Regions from separate parts of the Methylovorus sp. SPW-M1 genome, predicted to be linked through region 1. Evidence: predicted binding sites of a transcription regulator. Region 1 holds the regulator's gene; each other region holds the start of a gene.

Region 1 (3,261 bases):
AGGTCTGGTGGCCCTGGATGATGGGCGCATTCTGCTGGATGGCAAGGATCTGAGCCGTCTGCCCATACACCGTCGTGCGCGCCTGGGTTTGGCTTATCTGCCGCAGGAGCCCTCGATTTTCCGCAAGATGACGGTGGCCGAAAACATCATGGCGATTCTGGAGTTGCAGAAACTGGCGCCAGAACAAATGGAGAACCAGCTGGAATCGCTGCTGCAGGAACTGCATATCACGCATATCCGCAACAGCATGGCGGTCAGCCTGTCCGGCGGTGAACGCCGCCGCGTTGAAATCGCCCGCTGCCTGGCCACCAACCCCAGCTTCATTCTGCTGGATGAGCCATTTGCCGGCATCGACCCCATCGCCGTGCTGGACATTCAGAAGATCATCCGCTTTTTGACCGAACGCAATATTGGCGTGCTGATCACCGACCACAACGTGCGGGAAACATTAGGTATTTGCGACCGCGCCTATATCGTCAATGAAGGACGCGTCTTCGCGGCAGGCAAGCCCAGCGAAATTATTCACAACGATAGCGTAAGAGAAGTGTATCTTGGTAAGGACTTCCGCCTCTAAGCACACATTTGGCGGCCCCCACGTATGAAGCAAAGCTTACAACTCAAATTTTCGCAACACCTGGCGCTGACTCCGCAACTGCAGCAGTCCATCCGTTTGTTGCAGCTATCCACGCAGGAGCTCAATCAGGAGCTGGAAACCCTGCTGCAGGCGAATCCATTGCTGGAACGCGCCGACAAGATCGAAGAACCGCTGGAAATCCCCGACAACTTCATTGCGGCGCCAGTAGCCCCTGAGCCCAGCGTGGCCGCTACACCGGAGGAAGCTCCCCGCCAGGATGAATTTGGTGGCGATGACTATTTTGAATTCGGCAGCAGCAGCGGCAGTAACCGCTGGGAAGACAGCAGCTCCGGCAATGACGATGACAATGATTTCAGCTACCAGGAAGCGGTCAGCCTCAGCCTGCGCGATCATCTGCTAGGTCAGCTCAAGCTGTTGCCACTGTCCGAGCGCGACCAGACCTTGTCCATGCTGCTGGTCGATACCATTACCGACGACGGTTATCTGGAGCAGTCGCTGGAAGAGCTGGCCGAGATGCTGCCGCCGGAACTCGAAATCGACATGCTGGAGTTGCAGACGGCGCTCAAGCATATCCAGAATCTGGACCCACCCGGCATAGGTGCGCGCAACCTGGCCGAGTGCCTGTCCTTGCAATTGCGCGCCTTGCCACCAGATACGCCTTATGTGGATCTCGCCATCAAGGTTGCCGAAACGCACTTGCCCCTGCTGGCAGCCCGCGATTACGCAAAACTGAAAAAATTGCTGGCCTGCGACGATGACGTATTGCGCGAAGTGCAACAGCTGGTGCTGCAACTCAATCCCCGCCCAGGTGGTGAATTCAGCAAAATCACGTCTGATCATTACATTCAGCATGAAATCGTGGTCAAGAAAATCAAAGGTGTCTGGCTGGCCCATCTGAACGACGAAGTCGTGCCCAAGCTGCGCATCAACCAGCTGTATGCCGGCATCCTCAAGCGCAACCGCGAAAGCTCGAGCCAATACCTGATGAGCCAGATGCAGGAAGCCAAGTGGATGATCAAGAACATCCAGCAGCGTTTCTCCACCATCCTGCGCGTTTCTCAGGCGATTGTGGATCGCCAGCGCAATTTCTTTGAGCACGGCGAGGTCGCCATGCGCCCCCTGGTGCTGCGCGAGATTGCCGATGAGCTGGGCCTGCACGAATCCACGGTTTCACGCGTCACCACGCGCAAGTACATGCTCACCCCACGCGGAGTTTACGAGCTTAAATATTTCTTTGGCAGCCATGTGGCTACCGAATCCGGGGGCGCTTGTTCCGCCACTGCCATACGCGCCCTGATCAAACAAATGGTCAGCGAAGAGAACCCGAAAAAGCCGCTGTCGGATAACCAGATCACGGATATCCTGGGTAAACAGGGCATCGTGGTTGCTCGTCGCACCATTGCCAAATACCGCGAGTCTTTGCAGATACCCGCGGCCAACCAGCGCAGATCGCTTTGATCTGCGTTTTACCTGAAGGAGTAAATCATGAACCTGCATCTCACCGGACACCATCTCGACGTTACCCCAGCCCTGCGCGAATATGTGCAGAGCAAGCTTGAGCGCGTGAGTAACCACTTCGACCATGTGATTGACGTCAAAGTCACCATGAGCGTAGAGAAGCTGGCGCAGAAAGTGGAAGCCACCATTCATGTGCCGGGTCACGATATCCATGCCGAAAGCAGCGGTGAAAACATGTACGGCGCGATTGACGCGCTGGCTGACAAGCTGGATCGCCAGGTTCTGAAGCACAAGGAAAAAGTAAGCGACCATCACAAGGCCAACGGTGCCCTCAAGCACCAGGCGGCTGCGGAATAAAGGTCTAACCGGGGACAAGGCAAAGGCGTGTTGTCTTACATACCGCCAGTTGCCTTGTCCCTGCCGAACATAAGGTAATCATATGGCTACCATCAGTGTTGCACAGCTTTACCGGGATATGCGCCGCAATCTCAAGCTCACCTGGGTTTCCGGGCTGAATGGCGGCGAAAACCTGCTCACCAGTGAAACGGTGACCAAGCCCTCTCTGGCACTGATCGGGCACCTGAATTTTGTACACCCCAACCGCGTGCAGGTGTTGGGCTGTGCCGAGATGGATTACTTGCGCAGCCTGCCCAAGCCAGAGCTCAAGAAAGCCATCCACAATCTGTTTTCCACCGACCTGGCCGCCGTTGTTGTCGCCAATGGTGAAAAACCACCCGCCGAGCTGAATGCAGCCTCGGATGATTTTCAAACCCCCTTGTTCACTTCCCCCATGCGCAGCCCGGGACTGATGGATGTCTTGAGCCATTATCTGGCGCAAGCCGTCGCCGAATCAGAGAGCTCCCATGGTGTTTTCATTGAAGTACAAGGCTTTGGCATCCTGATCAAGGGCAACCCGGCCATTGGTAAAAGCGAGCTCGCGCTGGAACTGATTTCGCGCGGACATCGTCTGGTGGCGGATGATATTGTCGATTTCTACCGCATTGCGCCGGACCGGCTTGAAGGGCGCTGCCCCCCTATCCTGCAGGACTTCCTTGAAGTGCGTGGCCTCGGCATCCTCAACATCCGTGCCCTGTTTGGTGACAACGCCGTCAAGCCTACCAAACCGCTCGACCTCATCATTCAGCTTGAGATGGCCGATACCCTGGCGCCGCAACTGCTGGACAGGCTCAAGATCAAATCGCATCACG
Region 2 (3,261 bases), 1.1 Mb from region 1:
GATCGCAGGCTGGAAAAAGGCGAGCTCAAGGGGCCGGGATTCATCAATAGCTCATGGGCTTCCACCCGCAACTCGGTAAATTCCGCGCTGCCACTATCGGTCTGGCGCTGGCCCATGTTGTCCCAATCGTTATTGAGTTTGATGCCAGCGCGGCCAGTTGGCACCGCCGCCACCAGGAACCGGCCGGTATCCGCCTCAATGGCGGACACGATCAGGCGATCTGAATCGGTCGCGCCTGAGCAAAAACTCTTCTGGCCGCTGAACAGGTAATGCTCGCCCTGCGGGGTAGCGATGGTGCGGTTATCCAGCGGGTTGAGCGCATTGCCCCACCATAGGTTTTTCTCGGCGGTTTCGTGCCACAGGTGTTGCCACTGGGCCTCGGTGGCATACAGCCGCACCGATGCCAGCATCAGAAACTGAAAGGCAAACACCTGGGCGATGGAGCTATCGGCCCGGGCAATGGTGCGGATAATGCGGTAGAGCTGCGACCAGTCGCCGCCCAGGCCGCCCCACTCCACCGGGATCAGCAGCTTGAGCAATCCGCTCTGGCGCACCGCCTCGCGCTGGGCGTAGGGCGTGCCGCCTTGTACATCGCGTTCAGCCGCGGTTTTTGCCAGATAGGCGGCAAGCTGGTCGGCGCGATGTTGTGGCGTCCCCTCAAATACAGGGGGCACGCTGACTTCATTGGCTATCGTATTCATGCAGATCTTTCAGGAAGCGGAGACTTGAGGGCCGCGATTGGGCAGTGCTTCGCCAAACGGGCCGGTCAGATTGGTTTTGATGGCGGCCTCGCTGCCTGCCTTGACGGACAGTGGCAGCAGGGGGAACAACAGTTCCGCCACACGATAAGACTCTTCCAGATGCGGATAGCCCGAGAAAATGAAATGGTCGATGCCGAGATCGGCATATTCCTTGATGCGATCTGCCACCTCCTGTGCGCTGCCCACCAGCGCGGTGCCCGCGCCACCGCGCACCAGGCCGACACCAGCCCACAGGTTGGGGGACACCACCAGACGGTCGCGGCGGCCACCATGCAGGGCGCTCATTTTCTGCTGGCCGACCGAATCAAAGCGCGCCACCGCCGCCTGGGCGGCAGCAATGGTTTCGTCCGTCACATGCGAAATCAGCTGGTCAGCGGCTTGCCAGGCTTCTTCGGAGGTTTCGCGCACGATCACATGCAGGCGTATGCCAAACTTCACGCTGCGGCCCCGGGCGGCAGCGGCGGCGCGCACCGTCGCAATCTTCTCGGCCACGGCGGCAGGTGGTTCGCCCCAGGTCAGATAGACATCAATATGTTCTGCCGTCAGATCAATCGCCGCTTGCGATGAGCCGCCGATAAACAGCGGCGGGTAAGGTTTCTGGAAAGCGCCGGTCGGCAGGCTGGCATCCTTCACATGGATATAGTCACCTTCCAGGCTGATGGTCTCGCCTTGCAGCACCGACTTCCATACCTGCAGGAACTCGGCGGTTTCGGCATAGCGTTCGTCGTGCGATAAAAAGCTGCCATCGGCCTGCTGCTCGGCGGGGTCGCCACCGGCCACCACATTCACCAGCAGACGGCCACCGGAGATGCGATCCAGCGTGGAAGCCATGCGGGCAGACACGGTGGGCGAGGTGAACCCCGGGCGCACCGCCACCAGGAATTTCAGATCACGGGTTTCGTTCACCAGCGACGCGCTCACCACCCACGGGTCCTCGCACGAGCGCCCCGAGGGCACCAGCACGCCCTCATAACCCAGGCGATCGGCAGCCTGGGCGATCTGTTTCAGGTAGCTGTAGGTGGCGGGCCGGGCACCGTAAGAGGTACCCAGGTAACGCTGGTCGCCATGCGTGGGCAAAAACCAGAATATCTGCATCGCGTGTCTTTCTTTACAAGTATGGCTATACAAAATGATGGGGAATTCCGGGCACATCCGAAAACAGGATGGCTGCACAGTGTTCAGCAAAGAGCATGCCATTGGGGATAAGCGCGGTTTTATGGGGGATTTCAGGCAGAACTGTTGCAAATGTGCTGCTAAATCAGCAGCGGATTGACTTGTGTGCTGACTGAGCAGCAACTCGGCAGGATTTGCCTGCAGCGCTCAGGGATGTGACCGTCGCGTAAAAAACACGGCCACTCTGGCGACACAGCAGGCCAACCCGCGCCACGTCTGGGTTTGCCAGGCACAGGATGAAAAGTCTGCATGCGGACCACGTTGCTGCCACAGCAGCATATCGATATGACGAACAAGTATTTTGGGCTGGCATGTTATGTGCTGTATGGTTTATATAACAGCAAGCAGGAATATAACTTTTGGCTATACATCAACCTTCTGTACATGCGCTCTACCCTGAGCTGGAACCCAGAACGCCGCTGGAAATCGCCCGTGCCCTGGCGAAGGAATTCGCCCTGACGGCCATTGAGCGTGACCACCTTGGCGGCACCCCGAAAGAACAACGCGACGCTATCCGCGCCAGCGGTTTGCTCGCCATGGCGATCCCTGCTCAATATGGAGGTCTGGGTGCCGACTGGCAGCAAACCCTGCAGGCCATACGCGAATTTGCCAAGGCCGATAGCTCGCTCGCCCACGTCTTTGGCTTTCAGCATCTGATGCTGGCCACGGTCAGGCTGTTTTCACAGCAGGAGCAATGGGAACGCTGGTTTGAGCAAACCGCCCGCCTGCAATGGTTCTGGGGCAATGCGCTCAATCCGCTGGATACCCGCACGGTGAGCCGCCCTTTCAGCCATTGGCGCGAGTTTTCCGGCAAGAAGAGCTTTTGCTCGGGCGCGCTGGATTCGGAAATGCTGATTGCCTCGGCCATTGAGCAATCAGACGGCGCGCTGGTGATTGCCGCCCTGCCTACCGGCCGCAGCGGCATCACCGTGATTCAGGACTGGGACAACATCGGCCAGCGCCAGACCGATAGCGGCAGCGTCAACTTTGAAAAGGTGCGGGTAGAAACCCACGAGGTGCTGGCTGACCCCGGTCCCTTGAGCACGCCTTTCTCGTGTCTGCGGCCATTGGTCGCGCAGCTGATACTGACCAATATCTACCTGGGCATTGCCGAAGGCGCGTTTGAAGACGCCAGACAATACACCCTGCACGAAGCACGCCCCTGGCAAGGGGCTGATGTTGCCAGCACGGATGCCGACCCTTATATCCTCGGGCATTACGGCGATTTCTGGGTCGGGCTGGAAAGCACGCGCGCCTTGTGCGATCTGGCCGCCACACGATTGGATGAAGCATGGAGCAAAGGAAACCTGTTAAGCGATGTTGAACG
Region 3 (3,261 bases), 140 kb from region 1:
TGCCAAACAGCTAACCCTGGTTTCATGGATTTTGCTGGGGCTTGAGCAGCTCTTGCCCTTTCGCCACCAAGTCACCTTACTAAAAATACCCTTCAGCGACTGCATACAGTCCTACACGCGGCTGATCGGCAGTCTGATTTCACTCATTTTTGAAATTACCGACAATACCGTTAACAGCAAGATCTCGACCTATCTGGTCGCGCTCTACAACCTGGTGCAAGGCAAAGAATTTGCGGGGCAGGAGCGCGCCTTGGGCTCGCATCTGTTTGGTTCGGGCTACATGCAACTGGAACACCAGCACAAGCTCCTGGAGCTGATAGCGCAACAGGACCGGCATTTTGAGCTGTTCAGCCAGTTTGGCACGGATGCCTTGCGCGAAGCTTGGCGTACCACGCTGGAGACCGAAGCACACCACACACAGCGCGCTTACAGAAGCAAGTTGACCGCCGCCAAAGACCAGCAGGTACTCCAGCGCGCTGATAGCGATGCCTGGTTTGAAGCTTGCAGCACACGGCTCACGGAAATATGGCACATCCAGTGCCAATTGGTGGCCGCCATGCACGACACCCTGAACAGCTTGAGCGAGGAGGCGCGACGGGATCTGGAGAACACGCGCTTGCATCTGGGCGAATTGAAAGCCAGGCAAACGCCCACGGCCAATGTCGACAGCACGTTTTTCAATCTGGCGATTCCACTGGAAAGTGCATTTACCTTTCTAGCCCACGACGAGCTCACGCCCTACCCCATGGAATCCATTATTGCCTTGCTGCAACAGCAATCGCAGCAACTGGCGGAAATTGAAAACGAGCTGTCGGAAACCAAAAAATCGCTGGCGGAAAGAAAGCGCATCGAACGCGCCAAAGGCCTGCTGATGAGCAAACTGGGCTTATCCGAAATGGAAGCCTACAAAATGCTGCGCAACACGGCGATGGAGCAAAATCGCAAGCTGATTGATATAGCCGAAAACATCATTACGCTATCCGCACAAGGGCAATAGTCCACTTCATATCATGGTGCACTTGCACACAATAAGTGCGATGCATCACAAAGTCACCTCGGCTGAATTTCAGCTCTTCTATTTATAAAATCATTAAAATTCAATCGCTTAATTTTTAAAATGAAGTTGGCACACGGTTTGCTTATGTCTAGACAAAATGTCAGGCCAACGGCGGCCTAATGTTTATGCAGCAGCGCATATCCACCAGGAAATGACCTCTGCAAGTAGCAGTAACCTAGCCCAGCTGAATGCAGGCAAAGGTTAGCAAAGCAGCACATTAAACGAAGCGATTGCGCTTCCACGAATATGGACAAAGGCGTCCAGCATGTAGACAGGAAACTGTTTGCAGGCTGGACGCCTTTTTTGTTTTTGCGGTTTTGATTTTGATACTTGATGCATCATTTTTAGGGAGCAGACATGAAAAAAACACCAGATACTGCAGCAGATAACGCTACACCTGACGTCGACACCAGTCGTCGCCAGTTTTTCAAGAACGCCGCCGCCGGTGCACTGGGCGCTGCCGTCATGATGAACATGCTACCGGCAGGGTTGCGCAACCAGGCATGGGCTGCAGGCTCGGATGCTCCAGAACTCACCGAAGTCAAAATCGGCTTCATCCCGCTGACGGACTGTGCGCCTATCGTGGTGGCTGCGCAGATGGGCTTCGACAAGAAATACGGCATCAAGATCGTGCCGTCCAAGGAAGCTTCCTGGGCTGGCGTGCGCGACAAGGTGGTCAATGGCGAACTGCATGCGGCGCATGTGTTGTATGGCCTGGTGTATGGCGTGCAGATGGGCATAGGCGGTCAGCAAAAAGACATGAACGTGCTGATGACGCTGAACAACAACGGCCAGGGCATTACGCTGGCCAACCAGCTGAAGGACAAGGGCGTCACCGGTGGCGCCACGCTGAAACGCCTGCTCGACAATGAAAACCGCGATTACACCTTCGCCCAGACCTTCCCCACGGGCACCCACGCCATGTGGCTCTACTACTGGCTGGCGACTTACGGCATTCACCCCTTCCAGGATGTGAAAACCATCGTGGTACCGCCACCGCAAATGGTCGCCAACATGCGTATCGGCAATATGGATGGTTACTGCGTGGGCGAGCCATGGAATGCACGTGCCATTTACGACAAGGTCGGCTTCACCGCTGCCACCACCCAGGAAATCTGGACCGACCATCCGGAAAAGGTACTGGGCACCACCGCTGAATTTGTCGCCAAGAACCCCAATACCGCGCTGGCCATTACCAAGGCCATTCTGGATGCCTGCCGCTACATCGACGCCACCGCCAACCGCCCCGCGGTGGCCAAGCTGATTGCTGGCAAGGCTTATGTGAATGCGCCGGAAGAAGTCATCGAAGGTCGCTTCCTTGGCCATTACGACAATGGCATCGGCAAGAAATGGGAAGACCCCAACTACATGAAGTTCTTCAACGACGGCAAGGTGACCTTCCCTTACCTGTCCGATGGCATGTGGTTCCTCACCCAGCACAAGCGCTGGGGTTTGCTGAAAACCGACCCGGATTACCTGGCCATCGCCAAAAAGGTCAACCGCATCGACATCTACACCGAAGCGGCCAAATCCCTGGGCATCGCCGTGCCAAGCGACCCGATGCGCAGCAGCAAGCTGATCGACGGCGTGGTGTGGGATGGCAAGGACCCGAAAGCCTATGCCAACGGTTTCAAGATCAAGGCCTGATAAGGCGAGCGGCGGCCCGGAAGTCTGGGTCGCCAGTCACGGACATGTGATGCGAGGCAAATCATCATGAGTGCAATCGGAATAAGCAAGGAAAGCATCAAGACCATCATGCAGAATGAGCAAACCACCCCCACGGCAGTGAAAGCCGCTGTCCAGCCCGCAGCTGCGCGCATGGCACCGAGCAAGCGCCCCAGTGCGCGCGCCCTGAAACTGCGTGCGTTTTTTGAATGGCTGCTGCCGCCGGTTTTCGGGGTGTTGGCCATGATCGCGGTATGGACGCTGATCTCCTATCAATCACCCAACCTGCCTGGCCCCGTCAGCACCTGGCACTCGGCAGTGGAGCTGTTCAGCGACCCGTTCTACAACAACAGCCCCAATGACCAGGGCATAGGCTGGAATATCCTGGCTTCGCTGGAACGTGTGGGCCTGGGCTTTGGCCTGGCCGCGCTGGTAGGCATACCACTGGGCTTCATCATCGGCCGTTTCCAGTTCATGTCGCGCATGGCAGCACCCATCATCGGCATCCTGCGTCCGGTATCGCCGCTGGCCTGGCTGCC

Evidence for each region. Region 1 encodes sigma-54, which starts transcription at its own class of promoters, with help from an activator protein. Its sites were predicted from a motif close to TGGCACNNTTCCTGCT; they were not measured.
Region 2: ssuD (FMNH2-dependent alkanesulfonate monooxygenase) is a predicted target of sigma-54. The motif match lies at 1,942-1,957, and genes of this name have one in related genera.
Region 3: ACWWD9_RS12575 (CmpA/NrtA family ABC transporter substrate-binding protein) is a predicted target of sigma-54. The motif match lies at 1,125-1,140, and genes of this name have one in related genera.

Annotation. Positions count from the first base shown of each region.
Region 1 covers NZ_CM132626.1:2,806,051-2,809,311, forward strand. The annotation lists gene lptB (LPS export ABC transporter ATP-binding protein) at 1-574, shown strand, start outside; gene ACWWD9_RS13355 (RNA polymerase factor sigma-54) at 599-2,053, shown strand; gene hpf (ribosome hibernation-promoting factor, HPF/YfiA family) at 2,081-2,410, shown strand; gene hprK (HPr(Ser) kinase/phosphatase) at 2,493-3,261, shown strand, end outside.
Region 2 covers NZ_CM132626.1:936,229-939,489, reverse strand. The annotation lists gene ACWWD9_RS04410 (acyl-CoA dehydrogenase family protein) at 1-701, opposite strand, end outside; gene ssuD (FMNH2-dependent alkanesulfonate monooxygenase) at 711-1,856, opposite strand; gene ACWWD9_RS04400 (acyl-CoA dehydrogenase family protein) at 2,294-3,261, shown strand, end outside.
Region 3 covers NZ_CM132626.1:2,669,994-2,673,254, forward strand. The annotation lists gene ACWWD9_RS12570 (nitrate- and nitrite sensing domain-containing protein) at 1-997, shown strand, start outside; gene ACWWD9_RS12575 (CmpA/NrtA family ABC transporter substrate-binding protein) at 1,415-2,704, shown strand; gene ntrB (nitrate ABC transporter permease) at 2,771-3,261, shown strand, end outside.